Regions from separate parts of the Thioalkalivibrio sp. ALE12 genome, predicted to be linked through region 1. Evidence: riboswitches for the same ligand, from Rfam matches in the RefSeq annotation. Region 1 holds a riboswitch; the other holds the start of a gene.
The links. A riboswitch is a leader RNA that binds a small molecule or an ion and turns the genes downstream of it on or off. The one in region 1 is predicted to bind cobalamin.
Positions count from the first base shown of each region.

Region 1 (3,407 bases):
CCCCCAGCGAGAAACGCTGAAACTTCCGATCGATATCCACACGGGCCGTCACGGGTGAACGCCGTTGGAGCTCGTTGCCTGTTTCACGATCTTCTGCATTCAGAAGGGTCAACGAAGCGCGCGAAATCCAATCATAACGTTCGTAACCACCCTCCAGCTCAAGCCCGGAAATCCTCGCTTCGTCAACATTCTCAGGCGGCCAACCTGCGATCATTTTGTCCACCCTCGATTGGAAAATCGAAGCATCCAGATACCCTTGATCAAAGTTAGCGCGCAGGCCTATTTCAGACGTTTCGGACTCTTCTGCTTGAAGTTCTGGATCGCCCGCCCCCGGCCAATACAGTTGGTTAAACGTGGGCGCGTTGAAGGCCGTTCCGTAAGACGCGCGCAGCCGTATAATGTTGGTTGCCTGCATGCCCCAGGCTACCTGCCCCGTCACCTTGTCGCCGAACTGTTCATTATCGTCGTAACGCAAACTTCCCTCGAGATCATGGCGGCCCAGGCCAACCTGCACCACCGAGTATGCGCCAACGTTGTATCGCGAATCTTCAACGTAATCGTTGGTGCTATCCACCCGGTCTTCATACGCATCGATCCCGGCAATCAAATAAACACGATCCGTTATCTCGAGATCGTTTCGCCAATCCACACCATTGCGTTTAGTGTCGAAGCGGGAAGAAAAAACGCCATCGCTAAAGTTATCGTTCTCATCGCGACTGTGACTAACACTGAGTTCGGTGTCCCAAAGAGGGGTTACAGGCACTCGCAAGCCAGCACGAAGGGCGGCATGCCGAAAATCGGTTTCATCTTCGGTACCGTCGAATTCGCTCGTGCCCTCCGAATAAAGGATATTCCCGAAGAACTCGACGCCATTATCCAGACGGTGCGAGACCTTGGTTGCCAACGAGGTGTTGTCGTAGCCATCCCGGTCGTCGTCACCGACATCGTCCTGCACATTGATGCCGTCGGTCGCGAAGTGGCTGAGCGAGAAACTGTAGTTCGTGCTCTCGGTACCACCCGCGACACCAACCCCGGCCTCGCGGGTATTGAAACTGCCACCGCCGACAAACGCGTTGACTTTCGGAGACCCTTTGCGGCCTTCGCGAGTGAAAGTCTGCACCACGCCACCAATCGCATCGGAACCGTAGATGCTGGTGCGCGGACCGCGCACGATCTCCACCCGCTCGATCTCCTCCGGTGGCAGGAACTGCCAGCTTGCGCCACCACTGGTGGCCGACCCCATGCGCACGCCGTCGATCAGAAGCAGGGTGTGGTCGGAGCTTGTCCCGCGGGTGTAGACGGAAGTTGTCTTGCCGAAGGCGCTGTTCTGGGAGGTTTCGATCCCGGCGCGGCCCTCCAGCAGATCGGTGAACTGCTGGGGCTGCAGGCGCTCGATCTCTTCGCGGTCGATGATGGTGACCGAAGCAAGCGTCTCGTCGACGGTCTGCGCGACGCGAGAGGCTGTGACCTGGACGGTTTCCAGGGTCTGCGCGTCGTTGGTATCCGGCGTATCCGCCAGAACGGGACTGGTGGCCAGCAGGATGGCCGTGGAAAGTGCTGTGCGTTTCATGTCGTCCGTGTCTCCCGGCGAGCCGCCCGCACGCCGTTGATTCGTCGGGATCGCGCGAACAGGGGGAGACAGACACGAGGGGGATCGGCCACAACCGGCTAGCGGCCAGGCCCGATCATCCGCCTCGCATGCCCGCCGCATGCCGCGCGATCATTCCCTGGCCGGTCTCCGGGCTGACGAGCGTTCCGGTGCGGCGCCTTCCCGAACATCATGTTCAGTGGCACTGGCCGCGACCATCAGGGACCGTCGGGCGGTCCCTCGCTCGATCACCGTTGCGGGGGCAGCGTCGGTTTCGTCCGCAGGCCTCGGAGACCTGCCCGGACTCACCGAACTTCCCGTTTAACCCGCCAGGTCGAGCCTGGCCGGGCACCGGGGAACGCGGCGAACACTACACAATTGGGCGCAAAATTACCAGCCGGGGGAGATTCGATCTCGCACAACCGGAACCGTCGAACCGGGCCCGTCGCGACGCCTCATCAGCGCCGGCGCCGCTCCTCGGCGTGGAGGTAGCGGGTTCCGCGCTTCAGCAGCAGGCCCCAGGTCTTGTCCTGCAGCATGGCGTCGAACTCGGGCGACCGCTCGGCGCGCAGTGCCACGGGATGCGACTCGTCCCCGGCATGCGTTGCCAGCATGTCCAGGCGCTCGCGGTTGGCGCCGTACTGGTCGACCAGGAAATCGCGCATGGAATCGCTCAAAGGCAGGTGATAGATCCGCGTGAGGCGCATCGCCAGCCATTCGGCCATGCGCCCGAGATCCTGACGTACCTTGCGCACCATGGCCGAGCCCAGACCCGCCTTGGCATCCGCGCTCATGCCCACATACAGCCCCCCGAGATACGCGGCCGGGTTGGCGTAGATCGCGCGCTGGATGCTCGGGTTGGTGAGGTCCACCAGCGGCTCCAGGATCAGGGCCAGCTGGATGCCGATGCGCTTGGCCGTCTCGGCGTCCAGCGCTGCCCCTCCGAAGTAGAACAGGTCGCCCTCACGCTGGATCTTCAACTCCTTAAGGAAGTTGCAGAAGTCGTTGGCCAGCTTCAGCTTCTGGTCATCGGTCAGCTCGATCAGCTCCTCGCTGACCCGGATACCGCGCACACTGCGCTTGAACCAGCGCTTCTCGCCCCGCTTCTCCACCTGGGCGCGGCGCAGGGCCTCCCAGCGCTCCACCGCATTGGCGTAACGGCTCTGCGCCTGCATCAGCTGGTCGCGCGCTTCGCGCAGGTCCTCGACGCGCCGCAGCGCCAGTCCCAGCAGCTGCCCTTCGGCCGAATTTTCCGGCGGCTCGCGATCTTCCAGCGTACGCAGTGCCTCCAGGACCTGGCGCCCCAGGTCGGTGGCCGGCTCGCGCAGGACCTGCGGGTCCAGCCCCGAGGCATCGCTCTGGGACAGCAGAATGCCGAGCGAGCGCAGGCGGCTGACCACCCCGGCCTGCGCCACACGAAAGCGGTTGCCCTGGGACTCCAGCCGGTCCAGCGCCGCTCCGAGCTGCCAGCCACCGGACCATTCGAAGCTCAGGCGCTTGATCTGGCGTCCATTCACGAGCTCGAACGCAAGCACGAAGATCGCCTGCGCATCGTCGAGCGTGCAACGCGCCAGGTCGTCGGCATCGGCCGCCGAGAACAGGCGGTCCAGGAACTGGTCCACCCGGCGCACGCCATCTTCCTGGGTCGGCGCCACGCCGCGCAGCCGATCGCGCAGCAGGTCGGCAACTTCCGGGGCCTCGTGGTGCAGCTTTTCCAGGGCCGCGAGCCGGGAATCCTCGGTCGCGCCCACCAGATCGCCCACGCGCGAGCGCAGGCCCAGGCGGCGATAGATCTCGATCTGCTCCGCGGCGGCGGCCA
Region 1 is NZ_KB905905.1:579,432-582,838, forward strand. Features, by position in the region: gene F614_RS0102660 (TonB-dependent receptor domain-containing protein) at 1-1,570, opposite strand, end outside; cobalamin riboswitch at 1,712-1,959, opposite strand; gene F614_RS0102665 (hypothetical protein) at 2,047-3,407, opposite strand, start outside.

Region 2 (3,407 bases), 310 kb from region 1:
CCTGTTCACGCCAGCACTGCAATGCGTCCCGCCCGCGCCCCGCCAGGGCATAGGCCAGGGCCGTCAGACGCGCCGGGATCAGGTTCATGGCGTCATCCAGCCGCGCGGCCGCCCAGCCGAACGTGGCATACCGCTCGTTACGGTACCCCCACATCGCATCCAGGGTATTGACCAGCCGGTAGGCCACCACGCCTGGTGCCCCGGCGACCAGGAACCAGAAGATCGTGGCAAACAGCGCATCGTTGCCGTTCTCCAGGACCGACTCGATGGTCGCCCCGCTCACCCCGCGCACGTCCAGGGCCTCCGTGTCCCGACTGACCAGCATCCCCACGCCCGTGCGGGCACCGTGCAAATCATCCGTCTCCAGGGCCCGCGCGACCACCTCGGCGTGTTCGTCCAGGCTGCGCCAGCCAATCGCCAGGGTCAGGATCGCCAGCGACAGCAACCAGCCCCAGGCCAGCGACGCCCCCAGAGCGGCCAGCGCCACCCATGGCAGGACCAACGCCGCGAGCAGCAACGCCCCGCGCAGGCGACTGGGCGCATGCCAGCGGGACTCGGCCCAGGCCGCCAGCCGACCGAACCCGGCCAGCGGGTGGAATCGCCGCGGATCGCCGAACAAGCGATCGAGGATCAGGGCGCCCATCAGGATCAGGAAGGCGCTCATGCGCTGTCGGATCCGGTCCGTTCGTCCGCCCCGTTTCCGGCGCCTGCCGCATCCGGGTCGGCTGCCAGCTCGCCGGGCACGCCCCAGCGATCCTGAAAGACCAGTTCTTCCAGGGGCCGCCGACGATCCCAGCCCGCGGTCTCCAGCATTGGCCGGTCGTAGAAACGCTCCACATGGCCGAGGCACAGCACCGCGATCGGATAGCCGCCCTCCGGCATGTCCAGCTGCCGCGCCAGCCAGTCCGGATCGAACAGCGAGACCCAGCCCATGCCCAGCCCCTCCGCGCGGGCCGCCAGCCACAGGTTCTGAATCGCGCAGGCCGCCGAGCACAGGTCCATCTCCGGTAGCGTACGGCGCCCCAGCACATAGCGTTCGCGGCCGTCGGTCAGGGCCACGACCAGCAACTCCCCCGCCTCGCGGATCCCTTCCAGCTTCAGGCGGTGCACCTCCGCCGCGCGCTCCCCGCAGGCCTCGGCGGTGCGGGCCTGCTCGTCCGCGGCGTGGGCATGCAGGGCCTCGCGCAGCGCCGGATCGGTTACCCGCAGGAAGCGCCAGGGCTGCATGTACCCGACGCTGGGCGCGCGGTGGGCGGCCTCCAGCAGCCGGCGCAGCGTAGCGCCATCCACCGGATCCGGGCGGAAATGGCGCATGTCGCGGCGTTCCCCGATCACGCGATAAACCGCCTCGCGCTCGGCCGAGGCGAACGCGTTCGGATGCCCTTCTTTCGGTTTGGGGTCTGGGTTCGTCATGCGTTTCCGTCGGGGCGACGGCACGGCGAAACCACGAAGGAACGGGCACCGCAGATGGTGCCCGTGCCCTCGATCGTTGCCCGCCGCACGATCGCAGGATGCGTCATCACCAGGCCGGTCTCCGGGCTCGCGAGCGTCGGCGGCTGCCGATGCCACAGACGCCTTCCCGTGACCCGTGGGGGCACAGTGGCCAAGCCTGCGGTGTGGTTCGCCGCTCACTTACCGTTGCGGGGGCAGCGCCGGATTTGCACCGGCTTCCCGTTTCACCTGCGCATTGCAGGCACCTGATTCAAGCCGCCGTATGATACGCGTTCGGCGCGCCCCCGACCAATTTGGGCACCAAACCATCTTGCCCATGCTGCTATGATGAAACGCTTTTGCGGCTTGCGCGCACTACCGCAGACGTCCTCCATTCGACCTCGCAACAGCGCCACAACCACCGGATTTTTATGAATTTCAAGACCCTCGGACGCTCCTCCGCCCTGCTCGTCGCGACGTTGCTTTGCACGGCGCCGGCACTGGCCGACCCGGTCTCGGTGACCGACGATGACGGTCACGAGATCCGGCTGGAACAACCCGCCGAGCGTATCGTCAGCCTCGCCCCGCATATCACGGAGGTCCTGTTCGCCGTCGGGGCCGGCGACAAGCTGGTGGGCGCGACCCAGCACAGCGACTTCCCGCCGGAGGCGGAGATGCTTCCCCGGGTGGGCGGCTACAGCCGCATCGATATGGAGCGCGTCGTGCAGCTCGATCCGGACCTGGTCGTTGCCTGGCGCAGCGGAAACTCGCAATCCCAGATCGAACACCTGCGCGAGCTCGGCTTCCACGTCTACGTGTCGGAGCCCCGCAGCTTCGACGGCGTGGCCGCCAGCATGCGCCGCATGGCACAGCTCGCCGGCACCGAGACGCAGGGCGACGCGGCCGTGCAGGCCTTCGAGGAGGCGATCGACACCCTGCGCCAGGACTACGCCGAGCGCGACCCGGTACGCCTGTTCTATCAGGTGTGGGAACAGCCCCTGATGACGGTGAACGACGACCACCTGATCAGCGAGGCGATCCGCCTGTGCGGCGGGGTAAACGTATTCGGCCACCTGGATCGCCTGGTCCCGCGCATGGATCGCGAGGCGGTCATCGAGGCCGATCCGGAGGTCATCATTGGCGGCGGCATGGGCGAGGATCGCCCCGACTGGGTCATCGCCTGGACGCAATGGGAGGACATGACCGCGGTCCAGCGCGACAACCTGTTCTTCATCCCGCCGTCCCTGCTGCAGCGCCATACCCCGCGCATCGCCGAGGGCACCCGCCTGATGTGCGAGGAGCTCGAGCGGGCGCGCCTGCGCCGGGCGGACTGACCCCTCGTGACCCGCGCCTTCCTCCTTGCCGCCGCGGTCCTGCTGCCGGCGTCGCTGCTGGCGGTGCTGATCGCGCTGGCCTTCGGCAGTGTCGCGATCGCGCCCGGCGACCTGCTGGCGGTGATGCTCGGCGAGGGTAGCCGCCTGCACGACACGCTGGTGCTGGAGCTGCGCCTGCCGCGCGCCCTGGCGGCCTTTGCCGCAGGCGGGTTGCTGGGTCTGGCCGGCGCGCTGATGCAGGTGCTGCTGCGCAACCCGCTGGCCGATCCCTACGTGCTGGGCCTCTCCGGCGGCGCCTCCGTCGGCGCCCTGCTGGCGATGCTCGCGGGCCTGTCGATGTTCTCCGTCTCGCTGGCCGCGTTCGCCGGTGCCCTCCTGTCCACGGTGATCGTGTTCGGCCTGGCGCACGGTACCGGCAGCTGGACCCCCACGCGCCTGCTTCTGACGGGCGTGGTGGTCGCGGCGGGCTGGGGCGCCATGATCAGTTTCCTGCTCGCAGTCAGCCCGACGGCCGAGCTTCCGGGCATGCTGTACTGGCTGATGGGCGATGTGTCCCATGCCCGCAACCCCTATCCCGCCTGGATCCTGCTGGTGCTGGTCGTGTTCCTCGCCCTGCCGCTGGGCCGCACGCTGAACGTGCTC
Region 2 is NZ_KB905905.1:264,599-268,005, forward strand. Features, by position in the region: gene cbiB (adenosylcobinamide-phosphate synthase CbiB) at 1-664, opposite strand, end outside; gene bluB (5,6-dimethylbenzimidazole synthase) at 661-1,413, opposite strand; cobalamin riboswitch at 1,508-1,716, opposite strand; gene F614_RS0101265 (cobalamin-binding protein) at 1,863-2,765, shown strand; gene F614_RS0101270 (iron ABC transporter permease) at 2,772-3,407, shown strand, end outside.
Region 2: another riboswitch for cobalamin. It lies ahead of bluB (5,6-dimethylbenzimidazole synthase); the one in region 1 lies ahead of F614_RS0102660 (TonB-dependent receptor domain-containing protein).